Regions from separate parts of the Leminorella grimontii genome, predicted to be linked through region 1. Evidence: predicted binding sites of a transcription regulator. Region 1 holds the regulator's gene; the other holds the start of a gene.
The links. The regulator sigma-54, encoded in region 1, starts transcription at its own class of promoters, with help from an activator protein. The targets are predictions, from matches to a motif close to GTTGGCACANNTTTCGCTNT.
Positions count from the first base shown of each region.

Region 2: the regulator sigma-54 is predicted to act here: its motif matches at 2,299-2,318, upstream of glnK (P-II family nitrogen regulator).

Region 1 covers NZ_CP146357.1:3,314,408-3,318,587, reverse strand. Annotated here, with positions in the region: gene rapZ (RNase adapter RapZ) at 1-469, opposite strand, end outside; gene ptsN (PTS IIA-like nitrogen regulatory protein PtsN) at 639-1,175, opposite strand; gene rpoN (RNA polymerase factor sigma-54) at 1,196-2,632, opposite strand; gene lptB (LPS export ABC transporter ATP-binding protein) at 2,657-3,382, opposite strand; gene lptA (lipopolysaccharide ABC transporter substrate-binding protein LptA) at 3,429-3,947, opposite strand; gene lptC (LPS export ABC transporter periplasmic protein LptC) at 3,937-4,180, opposite strand, start outside.
Region 2 covers NZ_CP146357.1:1,304,284-1,308,463, reverse strand. Annotated here, with positions in the region: gene tesB (acyl-CoA thioesterase II) at 1-499, shown strand, start outside; gene amtB (ammonium transporter AmtB) at 576-1,859, opposite strand; gene glnK (P-II family nitrogen regulator) at 1,899-2,237, opposite strand; gene V8L73_RS06365 (hypothetical protein) at 2,585-2,800, opposite strand; gene V8L73_RS06360 (SmdB family multidrug efflux ABC transporter permease/ATP-binding protein) at 3,221-4,180, opposite strand, start outside.

The DNA.
Region 1 (4,180 bases):
CGCGCTTGCCGAGCAGGCGGGCCCTGAGCATTTCGGCCAGTTCGTGTACGGACATTTCGGCCGTGTCGATAATCAGGTCGGCCCGCGAACGCAGAGGCTCAAGCAGGGCGTCCTCTTCGTCAATAGCGCTCTCAAGCGACAGGTTTTTATTCGACAGCGGATGCAGACGACGGGTGTCGCTGTAGCGGCGGATAAGCGTATTACGGTCGGCGTCTAAAAACAGAAGCTGGGGCGTGAAGTCGCCGGGCAGGCCGTTGAGCACCTCTTCCAGGATCTCTGGCGTTTCAGGCAGGTTTCGTACGTCAATGCTGACGGCGGCGGACGTTTCTCGCTGAGAGAGCGTTTCCGCCAGCTGCGGCAGTAGCACCACAGGCAGGTTGTCGACACAGTAGAACCCCATATCCTCCAGCGCACGGAGCGCGACGGATTTACCCGAGCCGGAACGGCCGCTGACAATCATCAGCACCATGTTACTCTTCCCCTTAGTGATCGTAATACGAGGTTAATCTACGGTCGGCTGTGCTATCGCTCATCGCCGCAGGATAATTCGTTTGCCTTCATTGGCACTGTATACGTATATAGCGATAACGTTTTCACTCTACATGACAAAAGCAACTTTATGCCATCATTTTGTGTCATTACTTCTCATCATGCGATTCATCAACGGACGAATCTTCTTCAGGCTTCGGCGCTTCTTCCTGAGCGTCCGTCGCACCGGCCAGCAGCTGGTACAGCTCTTCGTCCGTCTGTGCGATGCGCAGCTGGCGGCACAGGGTTTTATCGCTAAAACGTTGGGCAATTGCTGACAGCGTTTCCAGATAGCTTTGGCACTCGCCCTCAGGCACTAAAAGCGCGAACAGGATGTCGACCGGCTGGTTATCCGCCGCGTCGAAGCTAACCGGTTGCTCAAGCGTAATAAATACGCCAACGGCGCGGGTGGTGTCTTCTTCCAGCTTGCCGTGAGGGATTGCGACGCCTGCGCCGATGCCGGTTGTGCCCATGCGCTCACGGCTGAGGATAGCCTCAAAAACGGTGGCGACAGGGATATTTAGCTGCTCGGCGGCCAGCTCGCTGATAATTTCCAGCGCGCGCTTTTTGCTGGAACAGTGAACCGCGCAGCGCGTGCTTTCAGGCTTGAGAATGGCGCGTAGTTGTGTGGTGGATAGCGTGCTCATCATTTATAGCAACCGTTGGCTCAAACCAGCTGCTTACGCAGGTTTGAGGGAGGAATGGACAACGACTCTCGGTATTTTGCCACGGTCCTTCTGGCGACCATAATTCCCTGTTCCGTTAGCATATCGGCGATTTTACTGTCGCTGAGCGGCTTGGAGGGATTCTCGGCCGAGATCATTTTTTTCACCAGCGCACGGATGGCGGTAGAGGAGGCTTCGCCGCCGCTTTCGGTGCTCACATGGCTGGAGAAGAAGTATTTTAGCTCAAAAATGCCGCGCGGGCTGTGCAGATATTTTTGCGTAGTCACCCGTGAGATGGTGGACTCGTGCATATCAACGGCCTGGGCGATGTCTGCTAAAACCATGGGCTTCATAAATTCCGGCCCTGACTCGAAGAAGGCCTCTTGGCGCTCCACGATGCATTCCGTTACCCGTAGCAGCGTATCGTTACGGCTTTCCAGGCTTTTTATCAGCCACTTTGCGTCCTGCAAATGGCTGCGGATATACTGATTATCGCTGGCGTTATGCGTGTTGGTCATGGCGGCGTAGTGCTGGTTGATGCGAAGCCGCGGAACGCTTTCCGTATTGAGCTCCACGCACCATTTCCCCTGAATTTTACGCACTAGGACGTCGGGAATGACGTATTCCGATTCGCTGGCGTATATCGATTGGCCGGGGCGCGGATCGAGGCTTTGAATAAGCTGCATCGCTTCTTTTAGCAACGATTCGCTGATTCGAGTCAGTTTTAGCAGCGTTCTAAAGTCGTGATTGCCCAGCAGGGTCAAGTGCTCTGAAACGATCTCACACGCCTGCGTAAGCCCCGGGGTGTTTTTATCCAGCTGGGATAGCTGCACCAGCAGGCATTCGCGCAGGTCGCGCGCGGCGACGCCGACCGGATCGAAGCGTTGAATGCGCTTAAGCACCGCCTCAATTTCTGCGATGTCTACCGCTTCATCTTCCTGCCCCAGGCTTTCGGCGATGTCTTCCAGCGGGACGGTAAGATAGCCCGCATCGTCGACGGCGTCGATGATGGCGACGGCGATAGCCTTATCCAGCTCGGTAAAGGGGGTGAGATCCATTTGCCATATCAGATGGTCCTGAAGCGTCAGCGTGGTCTCGCCCTGAAAGACGGGCAGCTCGTCGTCCCCGTAGTCGTTGCGGGTGCCGGAAGGCGTACCTGCGGTGTAGATTTCGTCCCAGGAGGCGTCCAGCGGGAGGTCTTCGGGAATATCCGACTGTTGCAGCGCGTCGCTGGTGTCAATATTCTCCATCTCGGGCTCTTCGCGCGCGTCGATTTCGTCGTGGGCGTCAGCCTGTTCAAGCAGCGGGTTGCTCTCCAGCGCGGTTTGAATCTCCTGCTGTAGCTCAAGCGTCGACAGCTGCAGCAGACGAATGGCCTGCTGTAGTTGGGGCGTCATGGTTAACTGTTGGCTTAGCCTGAGCTGTAAACCTTGCTTCATAGTACCGCTTTACGTCTCTTTTGCTTAAAGTCTGAACTCGTTGCCCAGATAAACGCGCTTAACGTGTTCGTCTTCCAGAATAGAAGAAGGCGTACCGTGCGCAATCAGATGGCCTTGGCTTACGATATAGGCGCGTTCGCAGACGTCCAGCGTTTCGCGAACGTTGTGGTCCGTTATTAGTACGCCCAAGCCGCTGTCGCGCAGGTGCTCGATGATCTTTTTAATATCAATGACGGAAATCGGGTCAACGCCGGCGAACGGTTCATCCAGCAGGATAAACTTGGGGTTGGCGGCCAGCGCGCGGGCGATCTCTACCCGACGGCGTTCACCACCTGACAGGGACTGCCCCAGATTCTTGCGCAGGTGATCGATATGAAACTCTTCCAGCAGCTCGTTGGCGCGGTCTTCGCGCTGTTGGCTGTTTAAATCGTTACGAATCTGAAGCACTGCCATCAGGTTATCGTAGACGCTCAGACGCCGAAAAATAGAGGCTTCCTGCGGCAGGTAGCCAATGCCGCGGCGGGCGCGGGCGTGCAGCGGCAACAGGCTAATGTCTTCACCGTCGATAGCGATAGAGCCTGCGTCGCGCTGCACGATGCCGACGACCATATAAAAGGTCGTTGTCTTTCCCGCGCCGTTAGGCCCCAGCAGGCCAACGATTTCGCCGGAGTTGACCGTCAGGCTGACGTCTTCTACGACGCGGCGGCCTTTGTAGGCTTTTGCCAGATTCTCTGCTGTTAGTGTTGCCATGCGTTATCGTTTACTCTTCTTTTCGTCACGCGCAAGCGCGCCATGGTTAATTCTTTTTCTGCAGCTGGGACGGCACCAGAATGGTGGTGACGCGCTTGCCTTTGTTACTAAAGGCTTCCATCTTCTGCTCTTTAACTTTATAGGTGATTCGGTCGCCCTGTACGTTGCTGTCCAGCTGTTCAAGGTAGGCGTTGCCGGTCAGGTCGACAAAGTCGGTCGCCAGCTCATAGCGCAGCTTCTGACCGTGCCCCTTCACCGGCTTGCCGTTGTCTTGAAGCTGGTAAAAGGTCACCGGATTGCCGAAAGCTTCCACGACCTCTTTGCCTTTCTCGTTTTCAGGGCGGGTTACAACGACTTTGTCTGCGCGAATGTCGATAGAACCCTGCTTGACGACCACATCACCGGTAAAGGTAACGACGTTACCCGTCATGTCCAGCGACTGTTGGGCTGACGTAATGTTGATCGGCTGGTTTGTGTCGTCCTTTAGCGCAAACGCCGACGTGCTGGTCAAAAGCAGTGCGGCGGCAACAAGCGCCGAGCGTCCGACGTTAGGGTTACGGTGCATTTTTGTTACCGGCTTTTGGTTGAACTTCATAATAGGTTTTTACCTTTTCAATCAGCTTAGCTGTTTTACTGCGCAGGTTTCCGCGCATCTTCATCCCTTCAGAGGTAAAACTTGCCCCATAAAGCGTGACGCGATCGTCAGAGCTGATATCTTGCGTCGTCAGGTTGATATCAGCGTTGTCTGTCTTGATTTTTTCCAACTGCGAGGTGGCCGTCAGGCTGTTGACCTCCACA
Region 2 (4,180 bases), 2.0 Mb from region 1:
GCCGGAATCGCTTATTTCCGAGACGGAAATCGCCAGGAAGATGGCCCACCTGCTGCCGGGGGGGCTTAATAGCCCGTTCTGCCAGGAGATGCCGATTGAAATCCGGCCGGTGAAGTTTTACCCGCTGCACAAAGCGGAAATCGACAAGCCGGTCAGATACGCGTGGTTTAAGGCTAACGGCGCGATGCCGGATGACCCGGGCGTTCATAAATACCTGTTGGGCTACGCCTCCGACTTTCACTTTCTGCTAACCGCGCTTCAACCTCACGGCGCGGCGCTGTTCCAGCCGGGTATGCAAGTAGCCACTATCGATCACTCTATCTGGTTCCACCGTCCGTTCCGCTTTGACGACTGGCTGCTTTACGCCGTCGACAGCCCCTCGGCCAGCGGCGCGCGCGGCTTTGTTCGCGGGCAGTTCTTTACTCGTCAGGGCCTGCTGGTCGCCTCTACCGCGCAGGAAGGGGTAATCCGCCTCCATCAGGAAGACGAATTCGAGTAAATCCTCCCGCATTGCGTTAAATATAAAAATGACCCCGGGCAAGACGCTCGGGGCCATGGGGAAAGTCCGAAATACGTTACGGGTTGTAAGCGCTTTCTCCGTGGCTGTTGATGTCCAGCCCCTCCCGTTCCGTCTCTTCCGAAACCCGCAGCCCCAAACAGATGTCGGCCACCTTATAGGCTACGAGAGCCACGATGCCCGACCACAGCAGGCACACCACCACGCTTGCCGCCTGCACGCCAACCTGTTTAAGCATCGTCACGCCCTCGGCATAGCCCGTTCCGCCCAGCGCCGCCGACGTCAGAATGCCCGTACCGATGCAGCCAACGATCCCGCAGACGCCGTGTACGCCGAAGACGTCACAGGTGTCGTCGGCCTTAAGCCAGGACTTAAGCACCACGACGCCCCAAAGTCCGGCAATTCCGGCTACGACACCCAGCACCAGCGCGCCGCCGATGCCGACGGACCCGGCAGCGGGAGTGATAGCCACCAGCCCTGCAATGCAGCCCGAGCAGGCGCCCAGAAGTGAGGGCTTACCGCGCAAAGCCCACTCGGCCCCGAGCCAGCCCAGCACGGCGCCCGCCGTCGCAATCACGGTGTTGATAAAGGCCAAAGCGGCGATTTCGTTAGCGCTGCTAGCGGAGCCGGCGTTAAAGCCGAACCAGCCGATGTAGAGGATGGCCGTGCCGACAAACACCATCGGCAGGCTGTGCGGCTTAAACGCCTCGCGGCCGATACCCTTGCGTTTACCCAGCATGTAAGCGCCTACCAGCGCCGCAATAGCTGCGTTGATGTGCACCACCGTGCCGCCCGCAAAGTCAATGGCCCCTAATTTAAACAGGTAGCCGCCGCCCCACACCATGTGCGCCATCGGTACGTAAGCCAGCGTGAACCAAATCAGGACAAAAAGCAGCACCGCCGAAAATCGGATCCGCTCGGCGAATCCCCCGACGATGAGCCCCACGGTGATACAGGCAAATGAGCCCTGAAACGCCACGTGAATAAGCTTATAAAAGGTTCCGGTGACGTCAGTAAGCTGAACGTCCTTAAGCATCACGCCGCTCAGGTTGCCAATAATGTCGTTGCCTTCGCCAAAGGCCAGGCTATAGCCGTAAACCACCCACAAAACGCTGACTAAAGAGAAGGTCGCAATGACCTGGGTCAGCAAAGAAAGTACGTTTTTCGCCCGCAGCAGGCCGCCGTAAAACAGCGCAATGCCGGGAATGCTCATAAACAGCACCATTGCGGTGCTTATCATCATAAAGGCGTTATCCGCCTTATCTGCTGCGGTCTGCGCCGCCGCAACGCCGGGCAGCAGAATCAAGAGGCCGACCGCAGTACGGGATAAATATCGTTTCATTGCCTTCTCCCCTTCCAAAATGATGCTGACGGACCGATATCACAACGCGCCTTCGTCCGTTTCGCCGGTGCGAATGCGTACTACCCGCTGTAGTTCGGTTACAAAAATTTTTCCATCGCCGATCTTGCCCGTATAGGCTGCTTCAGTAATGGCGGCGATGGCGTTATCCACCTGCTCGTCCGTCATCGCAATATCAATCTTTACTTTTGGTAGAAAGTTGACGCTGTACTCCGCGCCGCGGTAAAGCTCCGCATGGCCTTTCTGACGGCCGAATCCCTTAACTTCAGTGACGGTTAACCCTTGAATGCCGATAGACGATAGCGCCTCCCTGACGTCCTCCAGCTTGAAGGGTTTTATAATGACGGTTACCAGTTTCATCGCTCTCTCCCCCTAAATTAAGAAACCACCTCCCGACGGAATCTCGCCCGTCATAAGAAGATGAGCAATTTGCGTGCCAGCATGGGAGAGCGCTAACGTTGGCAAAGACAGAAAGGAGAATGCCGAACATATAACAAATTGATAACTTTTGTGTTTATTAATCAAACAATCACGGAGGGGAACGTTTTATTTTTTGAATGACCGCGGTAAGGCAAGAACAATGCGCCAACGGCGTGCGTTGTTTTTCGTGCAGGCACCGAAACGGTGCACGTAAAAAACCCGGCGACAGAGGCCGGGTTTTGTTCAGGACGCTAGAAACGCATAGGGCTTAGACGCCCATTCGCGAACTACTTCGCGGCGGGCTGCTGTGCTTCCTGCTGGGCAGGTTTTTGAGCTTCGGCTTTTTTCTTGGCGTGTTTTTTATGCTGCTTGGTTTTATCTGCCGTCTTGTGCTGGGCCGCTTGCTGGCCTTCAGCGGCCGGAGCGGTGGCGGTTTCCGCAGCGAAGACGGAACTGGACAGAACGAACAGTGAAGCAACGGCTAACGGTAACAGCTTTTTCATGGATTTATCCTCAAGGGAATATGTTTTGTTTGCGACGCGGGATTTCTCCCGCGCTAACGTCTGATTTAGCGCCACATACGTTTTCGTTAAATCTGAAATAGAGAATAGCGCTCGGACTGTCAGAGAGGGTCAAAATAAAGTAATTTCGATGTAAATAATTTGTAAGATAAAGACTGCGTTTATTGAGGAATAAAAAATAATAAAATTCAATGAATAACGAAATCATTTACGTCGTAGCGGTACTTAAAAACGATCGTTGGCATAACCTGACGTGCCTCTGCCTTTAGTTATTATTTGAAAATAAAAGAAAAAGCGTTGCTCATAAAACACTCAAATTGTAACAACGATTATACTTTGTCGATAATTTATTTTTTAACTTGTATAGAAAAGGCATTGAAAACGTGCAGTTATCTCGTTCTCTCACGCCGTAAAGGCCGGCTCATCCAGCGCCGTTGCCGCCAGCTGCAGCTGGTGCATTTGATAATAACGTCCCTTATTTTCCAACAGCTGGGCGTGAGTACCGGATTCAACCACTTCACCGCGATTTAGCACCACGATGCTGTCGGCGTCGACGATGGTAGAAAGCCTGTGGGCAATAACGACCAGCGTCGTGCGATGCCTAATCGCGTTCAGCGCACGATGAATGGCCCGCTCGGTCCCCGAGTCGATATTGGCCGTCGCTTCATCCAAGATCAGCACCTGCGGCGTTTTTATCAGCACTCTGGCCAAAGCCAGCAGCTGCTTTTGGCCTACGGAAAGATTGTTGCCCTGCTCGCCTAATACCGTATTGAGCCCCTGAGGCAGCTTTCTCACTAAATCGCCCAGCTGCGCCAGTTCCAATACCTCCCACACGCGAGACTCGCTGACCTCCCGCCCCAGCGCTACGTTGGCGTAAACCGTATCGGCCAGCACGATCGGGTCCTGCTGCACCATCGCCACACCGTCGCGAAGCGTGCGGTGGCTCAGGCTCGCAAGCGGTCTGCCGTCAAGCTTAATCATCCCCTCGTATATAGGGTAATATCCCATCAGCAGGTGGGCCAGCGTGCTTTTTCCGCTGCCGGTATGCCCTACCAGCGCCACAAAGTGGCGAGAAGGAATAGACAGGTTAACGTCTTTAAGCACTGGCTTTTCCGCATTATAGGCAAAGTTCAGGCCACAAACGGCAATTTCGCCGGAGGACAGCGGCCTGTCGTCATCACCATAACGCTGCCGTTCGCCGTCCATCAGCTCAAAGATGCGCTCGCCGGCCACCACGGCCTGCTGCAACATGGCCTGCTGAGAGGCCAGCTCAATTAGCGGCTCATTCAGACGAGAAAGGTAGTTGATAAAGGCATAAAGCACGCCGACGCCAATGCTGCCCTCTGGGCTTAGCCCAAACGT